One region of the Bacillus nitratireducens genome, then DNA from elsewhere that is predicted to be linked to it. Evidence: riboswitches for the same ligand, from Rfam matches in the RefSeq annotation. Region 1 holds a riboswitch; the other holds the start of a gene.

Region 1 (5,933 bases):
ACTTGTCAATATTTTATTTGTATAATTCTGGACGGCGATCTGCAAAAACTGGAATTCCTTTACGTACCTCTTTAATCTTCTCGAATTTAAGTTCTCCAAATAAAATTGATTCCTCTTCATTTGCCTCTACTACAACTTCACCCCAAGGATCCACAATTAAAGAATGACCTGCAAACTCATTATTCGGATCCTTTCCTGCCCTATTACATGCAACAACATAACACTGATTTTCAACTGCTCTTGCTTGCAATAACAAACGCCAATGCGCTAAACGAACTAATGGCCATTCTGCTACAACAAATAAAACTTTTGCACCTTTAGCAGTATGAACGCGCATCCACTCTGGAAAACGAATATCATAACAAATTGTGCCGGCGCACTCTACATCATCTAACTTAAATTCACCTGTACTATTTCCAGCGATTAAATATTTATGTTCATCCATAAGCTGAAATAAGTGCACTTTACTATATTCATTGACTAGTTCTCCTTCCTTGTTTACAACATACATTGTATTGGTAACACCTTGTTCTGTTTGCTTCGCTATGGAACCACCAACAATATGTACACCATATTGTTTCGACCATTCTTTCAACTTTTCTTTCGTTTCTACTCCCTCTCTATCTGCAATTTCAGAAAGTCTCGTTAAATCATATCCTGTCGTCCATAGTTCTGGTAAGACAATAACATCTGGTCTTTCCTTCATCGCTTCACTTATTTTATTTTTGGCGTTCTCAATATTTTTTTCTACATCTCCAAAGACAATATCCATTTGAATACATGCGACTTTCATTTTTTCAGCCCCATTCTCATTTTTCTCTTTACAAAATACTGGAAAGATTATATCATTTGTCACTAGAATTGTAACAACTTTCAAAAGAGGTGGAAAGTATGAAATTATTTCAACCTTCTGAGATAGTAACATCATTGCCAACACAATTTTTCGCTTCACTTGTTGCAAAGGTTAACAAAGTCGTTGTAGCTGGTCACGATGTTATTAATCTAGGTCAAGGTAATCCAGATCAACCAACACCGCAGCATATCGTTAAAGCTTTACAAGATGCTGCTGAAAAGACCATTCATCATAAATATCCGCCATTTCGCGGACACGAAAGCTTAAAAGAAGCCGTGGCAACATTCTATCAACGTGAATATGATGTAGTAGTAAATCCAAAAACTGAAGTTGCTATTTTGTTTGGCGGAAAAGCTGGATTAGTAGAATTACCAATTTGTTTTACAAACCCTGGTGATACTATTCTCGTTCCAGATCCAGGCTATCCAGATTATTTATCAGGAGTTGCTTTAGCAAAAGCACAATTTGAAACAATGCCGCTTATTGCAGAGAATAATTTTTTACCGGATTATACAAAAATTGATAACTCTATTGCCGAGCGTGCAAAGTTAATGTTTTTAAACTATCCAAATAACCCTACCGGTGCTACTGCATCAAAAGACTTTTTTGATGAAACCATTCATTTTGCTAATGAACATAATATATTAGTCGTTCATGATTTTGCATACGGTGCTATTGGATTCGATGGTCAAAAGCCCATTAGTTTCTTGCAAGCAGACGGTGCCAAAGATACAGGTATTGAAATTTACACTCTATCGAAGACTTTCAATATGGCCGGATGGCGCATCGCTTTTGCTGTGGGGAATGAAAGTGTGATTGAGACAATTAACCTATTGCAAGATCATATGTATGTTAGTATTTTTGGTGCAATTCAAGATGCTGCCCGCGAAGCACTATTAAGTTCACAGTCTTGCGTAGTAGACCTTGTAAATAGTTACGAATCTCGAAGAAACGCTCTTATTTCAGCTTGTCACTCAATTGGTTGGAATGTAGACATTCCAACCGGATCATTCTTTGCATGGCTTCCTGTACCAGAAGGATATACATCTGAGCAATTTTCTGATATTTTACTAGAAAAAGCACACGTTGCAGTTGCTCCTGGTGTTGGATTTGGTGAGCATGGCGAAGGGTATGTCCGCGTTGGTCTCTTGCATACAGAAGATAGATTACGAGAAGCCATTAATCGAATTGATAAATTAAATTTTTTCAAAAAGTAATTGACAACATGAAAAATATCTGACAAAATTCAGTTATCTTAAAAATTTAAACATTTCTAAATACTTCTTATCAAGAGCAGGTGGAGGGACGAGCCCGACGAAACCCGGCAACCGATCTACAATTGTAGACACGGTGCTAATTCTCGCAGCATTATGCTGACAGATAAGGAGCTGGTTGTAAAAAAACCTCTCCTTAGCTGAGAGGTTTTTTTATTTAACTAGGAGGTTATAACAATGAGCGGAATTATAGCGACATATTTAATCCATGATGATTCACATAACTTAGAAAAAAAAGCTGAGCAAATTGCACTCGGTTTAACAATTGGCTCTTGGACTCATTTGCCACACTTATTGCAAGAACAATTAAAACAACATAAAGGCAATGTCATTCATATTGAAGCGTTAGACGAACAAGAACACACTAACTCTTACCTTGGCAAAAAAGTATCACGTGGACTCATTAAAATTCATTATCCATCGCTGAACTTTAGCCCCGACTTACCAGCCATTTTGACAACAACATTTGGAAAACTTTCGTTAGATGGAGAAATTAAACTCATTGATTTAACATTCTCAGACGAATTAAAGAAACAGTTTCCTGGACCAAAATTTGGAATTGAAGGCATCCGAAACCTTTTACAAGTTCAAGATCGCCCTCTTCTAATGAGTATTTTCAAAGGGATGATAGGACGGAATATTGGATATTTAAAAGCTCAACTACGCGATCAGGCAATTGGAGGCGTAGATATTGTAAAAGATGATGAAATTTTATTCGAAAACTCATTAACACCACTTACAAAAAGAATTGAATCTGGGAAAGAAGTTTTACAATCTGTATACGAAACTTACGGACATAAAACGTTATATGCAGTAAATTTAACAGGACGAACTTTTGATTTAAAAGAAAATGCGAAACGTGCAGTGCAAGCTGGGGCTGATATTCTATTATTTAACGTATTTGCTTACGGACTAGATGTACTGCAAGCACTTGTAGAAGACGATGAAATTCCAATTCCTATTATGGCACACCCTGCTGTAAGTGGTGCTTACTCAGCATCCAAGTTATATGGAGTTTCATCTCCATTATTACTCGGAAAACTACTACGTTATGCTGGGGCTGACTTTTCATTATTCCCATCTCCATATGGAAGTGTTGCGTTAGAAAAAGAGGAGGCTCTTGCCATCTCAAAACATTTAACTGAAGACGATGCACTTTTCAAGAAGAGTTTTTCTGTTCCGTCTGCTGGTATTCACCCTGGTTTCGTTCCCTTTATTCTACGCGATTTCGGTAAAGATGTTGTTATTAATGCTGGCGGTGGGATACATGGACATCCGAATGGAGCGCAGGGTGGCGGTAAAGCTTTCCGTACTGCAATTGATGCTACTTTGCAAAATAAACCACTCCATGAAGTAGAGGACATAAATTTGCATAGTGCACTACAAATATGGGGAAATCCTTCTCTTGGGGTGAAATTATGAGTATTCAAGTATTTTGTGATTTCGATGGCACGATTACAAATAATGATAACATTATGTCCATTATGGAAAAATTCGCACCACCAGAAGCTGAAGATGTAAAGAATAGAATTTTATCACAAGAGCTATCTATTCAAGAAGGTGTTTCTCAATTATTTCAATTAATACCTACTAATTTGCACGATGATATGATTCAATTTTTAATAGAAACTGCTGAAATCCGTAGTGGTTTTCATGAATTTATACAATTTGTAAATAAAAATAACATTTCTTTTTACGTTATATCAGGTGGAATGGATTTCTTCGTCTATCCACTCTTACAAGGAATCATTCCAAAAGAGCAAATTTACTGTAATGAAACAGACTTTTCAAGTGAATACATTACCGTTAAGTGGCCTCATCCTTGTGATCATCATTGTCAAAATCATTGCGGATTATGTAAATCATCTTTAATCCGTAAATTAAGTGGTACAAATGATTTTCATATTGTGATTGGAGATTCAATTACTGATTTACAAGCTGCGAAACAGGCGGATAAAGTATTTGCCCGCGACTTTCTTATTACAAAATGTGAAGAGAATCATATTGATTATACACCGTTTGAAACATTTCAAGATGTTCAAACCCAATTAAAACATTTGTTGGAGGTGAAATCATGAAACAACTTTTTCGTCAATGGTATGACTTAAGCGAGATTAAAAAAGAATTAACAACACGAAATTGGTTTCCAGCAACGAGTGGTAATATTTCTATAAAGGTTAGTCATGAGCCACTTACTTTTCTTATTACAGCAAGCGGTAAAGATAAAACAAAAACTACTCCAGATGATTTTCTCTTAGTAGATCATCTAGGGGTTCCCGTATTAGAGACTGAATTAAGACCTTCAGCAGAAACAATATTGCATACACATATTTATAACAATACGAATGCCGGGTGCGTACTTCATGTTCATACAACTGATAATAATGTCATCACAAATTTATATAGTGATGCAGTCACCCTTCAAAATCAAGAAATTATTAAAGCTCTCGATATTTGGGAAGAAGGTGCAACAATTCACATTCCTATTATCGAAAACCATGCCCATATCCCAACGCTTGGAGAAAACTTCCGAAAGCATATACAGGGAGATTCAGGAGCAGTATTAATCCGTAACCATGGTATTACCGTATGGGGCCGAGATAGCTTTGATGCAAAGAAAAGATTAGAAGCTTATGAGTTTTTATTCCAATTTCATATAAAACTATTATCAATTCAAGGAGGCGTTTCTAATGGCGCAAATTCGTATTCATGAGGAAAATACTCGTATTGAAAGTGAAGTAGAGGTATCAAACTTTCTACAAGGAGAAGATGTTTTATATGAGAAATGGAATATTTCTAAACTTCCTACTCATTTAAAAGAAAATTACTCCTTAACAGATGAAAACAAAGCTGAAATATTAACGGTGTTTTCAAAAGAAATTGCTGATGTTTCAGAACGCCGAGGTTATAAAGCATATGATGTGATTTCACTTTCTAGTAGCACACCTAACCTTGACGAGTTATTAATTAATTTCCAAAAAGAACACCATCATACTGACGATGAAGTTCGCTTTATTGTCAGCGGTCATGGCATCTTCGCTATTGAAGGAAAAGATGGTCGATTCTTTGACGTTGAACTTGAGCCTGGTGATCTTATATCTGTACCTGAAAATGCAAGACATTATTTTACCTTACAAGATGATCGCCAAGTTGTAGCTATTCGTATTTTTGTTACAACAGAAGGTTGGGTTCCAATTTATTAAGGTAGCTAGTTGAATAAAAGATTGGAACCCCTTTTCCAATCTTTTATTCACTCTACATATATATATACATCCTCCTATGGAACAGGCTTATTTCATAACATTGAAGTAAGCCTGATTTTTTATTCACTAAAATAATTTGTCCCTTTCGTTTGTTCAAATCAAATATCTCAAATCACACTTCCACTTTTTCAAGTACATTTCGGAACACTTTTTGAACATTCATTGAACTTTTTTTGAATTTTTTCTGAAAATTCTGTTTTACGTATGATATACTACAAGTAATAAGAAGGAAAAGAATATTGCAAGCAGAGGGGGATAATCATGAGTTTACTTATCGCACTTATACTAGGAGTTTCATGTGGAGCTATTCCTGTCATTTTAGGAGCTATTATGGAAGAATTAGAAGTTGGTGTTTTAGGTTTTGTCGCATCCTGTGTAAGCGCTTTATTTTTCGGTTTGTACGGTGCTATTCCTGTTGCTATTCTGTGCGCATTTTATATAGTACGCCATGCTCGCGCGAAACAGTTTGGTCCTAATCACACTGCACAAGTTATTCCATTCCCAATTGAACGATGCCGCCGCGCTTCCAGCCTATAAATTATC
Region 2 (5,933 bases), on a different contig from region 1:
TTGTGCAAGAGCTTGTAAGCGGAACTCAGTCAACCAAGCAGCTTCGTTTACTTCGCTTGCGCGCTGACGGATTGTTTCTTGATCGAAAGGTAATGTACCGATTGTCATGTTTATGCTCCTCTCTTACGCTTCTTGCTCTGCTGTTTCGTCTTCAATACCTAATTCTTTTTTAATCCAGTCGTAACCTTCAGCTTCTAGACGTTGTGCAAGCTCAGGGCCACCAGATTTAACGATACGACCGTTCATCATAACGTGAACGAAGTCTGGAGTGATGTAGTTTAATAAACGTTGGTAATGCGTAATCATTAGGCAACCGAACTCTTCGCCGCGCATTTGGTTAATACCTTTAGATACAACTTTTAATGCATCGATATCAAGACCTGAGTCGATTTCATCTAAGATTGCGATTTTTGGCTCAATCATCATTAATTGAAGAATTTCGTTACGTTTTTTCTCTCCACCAGAGAAACCTTCGTTTAAGTAACGTTGTGCCATTTCTGGATCCATTTCTAGGAATTCCATGTTTTTATCTAAAGTACGGATAAATTTCATAAGAGAAATTTCATCGCCTTCTTCACGACGTGCATTAATTGCAGAACGTAAGAAGTCCGCGTTTGTTACTCCACTAATTTCACTTGGATATTGCATTGCTAAGAATAGACCTGCTTGTGCGCGCTCGTCTACTTCCATTTCTAATACATCTTCACCGTCGATGATGATGCTACCTTCTGTTACTTCATACTTTGGGTGACCCATAATTGCAGAAGATAAAGTTGATTTACCTGTTCCGTTAGGTCCCATAATTGCGTGGATTTCTCCACCTTTTACTTCAAGGTTTACACCTTTTAAAATTTCTTTACCGTCGATTGATACGTGTAAGTCTTTAACCGTTAATGTAGAACCAGCCATCTCAATACCTCCATTAATCCTCTATATACATTTTAAAAATTCCTAAAACGTTCATATTCTCATTTTATTCTCATTCTAATTTTATATCAAATAAAATGATATCGCAAACGACGAAAAAAAGTAACAATTTTTTCACAAATGTATATAAGTATTTCCCTTGCATCCTTATATGATACACCTTTCTTCTTATTTATATAAAGAAAAAAGGACTGGTAATTTTCCAGTCCTTCCCTTACATTTATTCACTTACCGGAAGTACAGCACCTTTATATTCTTTATTAATAAAGTCCTGAATTTCTTTTGAATGTAGTACTTCTACTAGTTCTTTAATTTCTTTTTTCTTCTCGTCACCTTTACGAACTGCAATAATATTTGCATAAGGAGAGTCTGATCCTTCAATTGCAATTGCATCCTTTGTTGGATTTAATTTCGCATCAATTGCGTAGTTTGAATTAATAAATAGAGCATCACCTTCATTGTTTTCGTACAGCTTCGGTGAAAGTCCAGGCTCTACATCTGTTTTAAACTTTAAATTTTTCGGGTTTTCTACAACATCTTTTACTGTTGCCTTAACAACATCTACACCATCTTTTAATTTAATAACGCTGCCTTTTTGTAATAACGCTAACATACGGCCACGCTCAGCTACGTTATTACTCATAATAACTGTTCCGCCATCTGGAAGTTCTTTTAAGCTTTTATATTTCTTAGAATAAATGCCCATTGGCTCTAAATGAATCTTTCCTGCATTTACAATTTTGTATCCTTTTTCTTGAATTTCTTTATCTAAATACGGAATGTGCTGGAAGTAGTTCGCATCAATTTCTTTATCCGCTAACGCTTTATTCGGCAGAACATAATCCTGGAACTTTTTAATCTCTAATTTAATGCCCTTTTTCTCTAGTATCGGCTGTGCCTTTTCCAAAATAACAGCGTGCGGTACGTTAGAAGCTCCAACAACAAGCTTATTCTCCTCTTTTCCCCCGCAAGCAGCTAGTGTAAATACAGATAATGCTGTAACAACTGACAATAGAATCTTTTTCATATGATGTCCCCTTCTCCCCTATAGTTATGTAGTAAAAAAAGGACCGGCATACACCAGCCCTTTTTCAGCAATTATTCTTTTACAGGAACAACTGCCCCTTTATATTCTTTATTAATAAAGTCTTCAATTTCTTTAGAATGCAGTACTTCTACAAGAGCTTTAATCTCTTTTTTATCTTTATCGCCTTTACGAACAGCTACTACGTTTGCGTATGGAGAATCATCGCCTTCAATTGCAATTGCATCTTTTTCTGGGTTTAATTTCGCATCGATTGCATAGTTAGAGTTAATTAAAACCGCATCGCCTTCTTTATTGTTATACACTTGTGGCAATAGACCCGGCTCAATATCTGTTTTGAATTTTAAGTTTTTCGGATTATCTGCAATATCTTTTGGAGTTGCTTTAACTGGCTCTACTCCGTCTTTAATTTTTAAAATGCCTTCTTTTTGTAAAATTGCTAAACCACGACCATGATCAGTAACAGAATTACTCATAATAATTGTCGCTCCATCTGGAAGTTCTTTTAAGCTCTTATATTTTTGAGAATACACACCAATCGGTTCTAAATGAATTTTCCCTGCTATTTCAAAATCATATTTCTTATCTTTAATTTCTTTTTCTAAATACGGAATGTGCTGGAAGTAGTTAGCATCTAATTCTTTATCTGCTAACGATTTATTCGGTAACACGTAGTCTTGGAATTTTTTAATTTCTAACTCAATTCCTTTTTTCTCAAGTAACGGTTTTGCCTTTTCTAAAATTTCAGCGTGCGGTACGTTAGAAGCACCAACAACTAGTTTCTTTTCATCTTTATCTTTCCCGCCACAAGCAGCTAGCCCAAAAATTGAAGTTGTAATAAGTGCTGTAAGTAATAATTTTTTCATTTGAAATATCCCCCTGTTTTCATTATCTTTTATCTATTCGAGTCGTTAAACTATCACCAATCCACTGAATGAAAAATACAACTAGTAATACACAAATTGTCGCAACGATTGTTACATCGTTATTTCCTCTCTGGAACCCCTCTAGATAAGCAAGTGTTCCAAGGCCACCAGCACCAACAACTCCTGCCATTGCTGTATAGCCTACTAAAGCAATTGTTGTAACCGTAATACCAGATACTAACGCTGGTAACGATTCTGGAATTAACACCTTCAAAATAATTGTGCTTGTTTTTGCTCCCATCGCTTTTGAAGCTTCAATTACACCTTTATCAATCTCGCGAAGCGCGATTTCAACCATTCTCGCGTAAAACGGTGCTGCACCAATAATTAAAGCTGGCAGCGCTGCACTCGCTCCGAGTATTGTTCCAAGAAGAATCTTTGTGAACGGGATTAATAAAATAATTAAAATGATGAACGGTATCGAACGGAAAATGTTTACGAACGCTCCAATCACCGTATTAATTGCTTTGTTTTCCCATAAATTATCTTTCGCTGTCATAAAGAGTAATAGTCCTAAAATAAGTCCTAAAACAAATGTGGCAAGCGCTGCGATTGCCGTCATATATAACGTTTCACCAGTTGCTTCTAACATTTGATTCCAATCAATATTTGCGATTAACTTATCCATGTGCAATCACCTCCAGCTCTACTTGATCTTGATGAATTCCTTCTATCGCGTGCTGGATCGCTGTTTCCTCACCATTTAAATGAACAACTAAACTTCCGTAAGAACCATTATTCGTTTGTGCGATGTTTCCTTGCAAAATGCTAACTTCTATATCGCTGCGTTGCATTAATCTTTGAAGTACTGGTCTTTCTACAGCCTCACCGACAAACTGCAAGCGAATTACTTTTCCATCTGGATACTTTTCTATTAAGCTTTCAATCGTTTCATTCGTATCTTCAGAATCAGTTAATTGCTGTACGAAGCGTTTTGTAATGTCCTGCTTTGGATTACGGAATACGTCAAGTACTGGACCTGTTTCTACGATTTTCCCTTTCTCCATTACAGCAACTCGATTACAAATCTTCCGAATCACGTGCATCTCATGTGTAATTAATACAATTGTTAAGTTGAGGCGCTTATTAATGTCTAATAATAAATCTAAAATTTGATCCGTCGTTTCTGGATCAAGAGCTGACGTTGCTTCGTCACATAAAAGTACTTGTGGATTATTTGCTAACGCTCTTGCAATCCCAACGCGCTGCTTTTGTCCACCACTTAACTGAGATGGATACGCGTCTCCTCTTCCTTCTAATCCAACGAGATGAATTAACTCATCAACACGTTTTCTTCTCTTCGCCTTATCCACACCCGCAATTTCGAGTGGGAATTCGATATTTTCGCGTACAGTTCGTGACCAAAGTAAGTTGAAGTGCTGAAAAATCATTCCGATTTCTTGTCTTGCCTTACGAAGTTCACTTCCTGTAATTGCTGAAATTACACGATTTGCGATTGTAATTTGACCAGACGTTGGTTTCTCTAACTGATTAAACAATCTAATTAAAGAGCTTTTCCCAGCGCCACTATATCCGATAACACCAAATATTTCGCCTTTCTCTATTTGTAAGTTGGCGTTATCTACAGCAGTGACATCACCGCTTTTTGCCTTATATATTTTCTTTACATTTTCTAATAAGATCATGATGTTCACCCCTTTTTTGTTTAAAAAGCGTAAGCGGCTCGTTTAGAATGTGAAGTGGATGGAGCTTCTGACGTAGAGGCGCCTTTTGCCTCATAGGAAGAAGCGAAGCCATCGAACATTCTAGCCGCTGGAGCTAGATTTCATAAAACTTTGGATAGACTCCGCAATTTTTTTATTTTTGATGCGTGTAGTCCATCGGTATAACTCCTCTTATTATTTGAATGTCCTCCACATTCAAACAACAAAAAAACCTTTCCGCTTTTAGAGAAGCAGAAAGGTTTATATGCGTATATAACAACATTATCCCTCTCTCTCATCTCTCAAAGCATTTGCTTTGCAGGAATTGGCACCATTTCAACATAAGTTGACGGTTGCCGGGCTTCACAGGGCACAGTCCCTCCACCTCTCTTGATAAGAGAAATCAGATTAAATTTTCGTCTGATTTGTAATTTATGAAATTGTCTATATTTTATGAATTGAATTGTATCAATATCCATACGCCATGTCAACAGAAATTTTCGCAAAAAAAGAAACTTCAGACTTTTAAGCACCCACTGACATCGGCTTACATATATGAAACATTGATTCAATTAACAACATCGTTCGATACGTTCCCGAATATTGCACACGCCCATCGCTCATTAACGTCTGTAACCTTATATTTCCACTCACCAAACGTTTTACATCCTCTTCCCCTAAACACACGATTTGTTCTGTTCCTCTTTCCTCTTTCAAAAGTTCAATATAATCCCTTGAAATTTGTAATGAACAGCATTCATCTCCAAAACGAAAATTAACAGTTCTTTCTCCTTGTCTTAAAAGCGGTTCTAAATGATATTGACCATTAGCGTAATTTACAAATGATTGTAGCAAAGAATATAATTTCACCCTAAATCACATCCTTCATATCACTTTCTATTACACATACCATTCCCTCTCACTAAAGAGCAATCCTGTAATTTTCGCTCGACAAATACTGTAACCACCCTGCATCTCGACATATTTCCCAAGAAATATGTCGAGGCGGCAAAAACTTTGCCGCCTACTTTAATTCCGTATATAAATATTCAACCGAATGAAATGCATATATCTTCTTCATCAGTGTCCCATTTTCAAAAATAAGTAAACACGGCACACTTTCGATTCCATACTCTTTCGCTAAATGCGGAGCATAATTTAAATCTAACATTCCAATTTTCAAATCTTCAATCGTCATCTCGACAACCGTTAACATCTTTTTTGCTAATTGGCATGTTCCACACATTGGAGTATATACATATAACACTGTTTTTTCTTCGTTCTCTATTAGGGCTGTAGCTTCGGCTCCTGTCCAATCAATCACTTCTATCATTCCTTACCGTAAATATTCTGTATAAACGTCAATGTCAG

What was found. Region 1 has a riboswitch for S-adenosylmethionine ahead of mtnW (2,3-diketo-5-methylthiopentyl-1-phosphate enolase). Riboswitches for the same ligand answer to the same signal wherever they lie in the genome.
Region 2: linked by a shared signal. The riboswitch ahead of Q3V31_RS21465 (methionine ABC transporter ATP-binding protein) and the one ahead of mtnW (2,3-diketo-5-methylthiopentyl-1-phosphate enolase) in region 1 are both predicted to bind S-adenosylmethionine.

Annotation. Positions count from the first base shown of each region.
Region 1 is NZ_JAUMJO010000002.1:120,529-126,461, reverse strand. Features, by position in the region: gene Q3V31_RS06990 (carbon-nitrogen family hydrolase) at 14-877, opposite strand; gene Q3V31_RS06985 (pyridoxal phosphate-dependent aminotransferase) at 892-2,070, shown strand; SAM riboswitch class I at 2,135-2,240, shown strand; gene mtnW (2,3-diketo-5-methylthiopentyl-1-phosphate enolase) at 2,305-3,549, shown strand; gene Q3V31_RS06975 (2-hydroxy-3-keto-5-methylthiopentenyl-1-phosphate phosphatase) at 3,546-4,205, shown strand; gene Q3V31_RS06970 (methylthioribulose 1-phosphate dehydratase) at 4,202-4,840, shown strand; gene Q3V31_RS06965 (1,2-dihydroxy-3-keto-5-methylthiopentene dioxygenase) at 4,818-5,330, shown strand; gene Q3V31_RS06960 (hypothetical protein) at 5,652-5,927, shown strand.
Region 2 is NZ_JAUMJO010000005.1:518,443-524,375, reverse strand. Features, by position in the region: gene sufD (Fe-S cluster assembly protein SufD) at 1-108, opposite strand, end outside; gene sufC (Fe-S cluster assembly ATPase SufC) at 124-909, opposite strand; gene metQ (methionine ABC transporter substrate-binding lipoprotein MetQ) at 1,148-1,954, opposite strand; gene metQ (methionine ABC transporter substrate-binding lipoprotein MetQ) at 2,026-2,838, opposite strand; gene Q3V31_RS21470 (methionine ABC transporter permease) at 2,861-3,526, opposite strand; gene Q3V31_RS21465 (methionine ABC transporter ATP-binding protein) at 3,519-4,544, opposite strand; SAM riboswitch class I at 4,855-4,962, opposite strand; gene Q3V31_RS21460 (hypothetical protein) at 5,088-5,432, opposite strand; gene Q3V31_RS21455 (thioredoxin family protein) at 5,587-5,895, opposite strand; gene Q3V31_RS21450 (toprim domain-containing protein) at 5,899-5,933, opposite strand, start outside.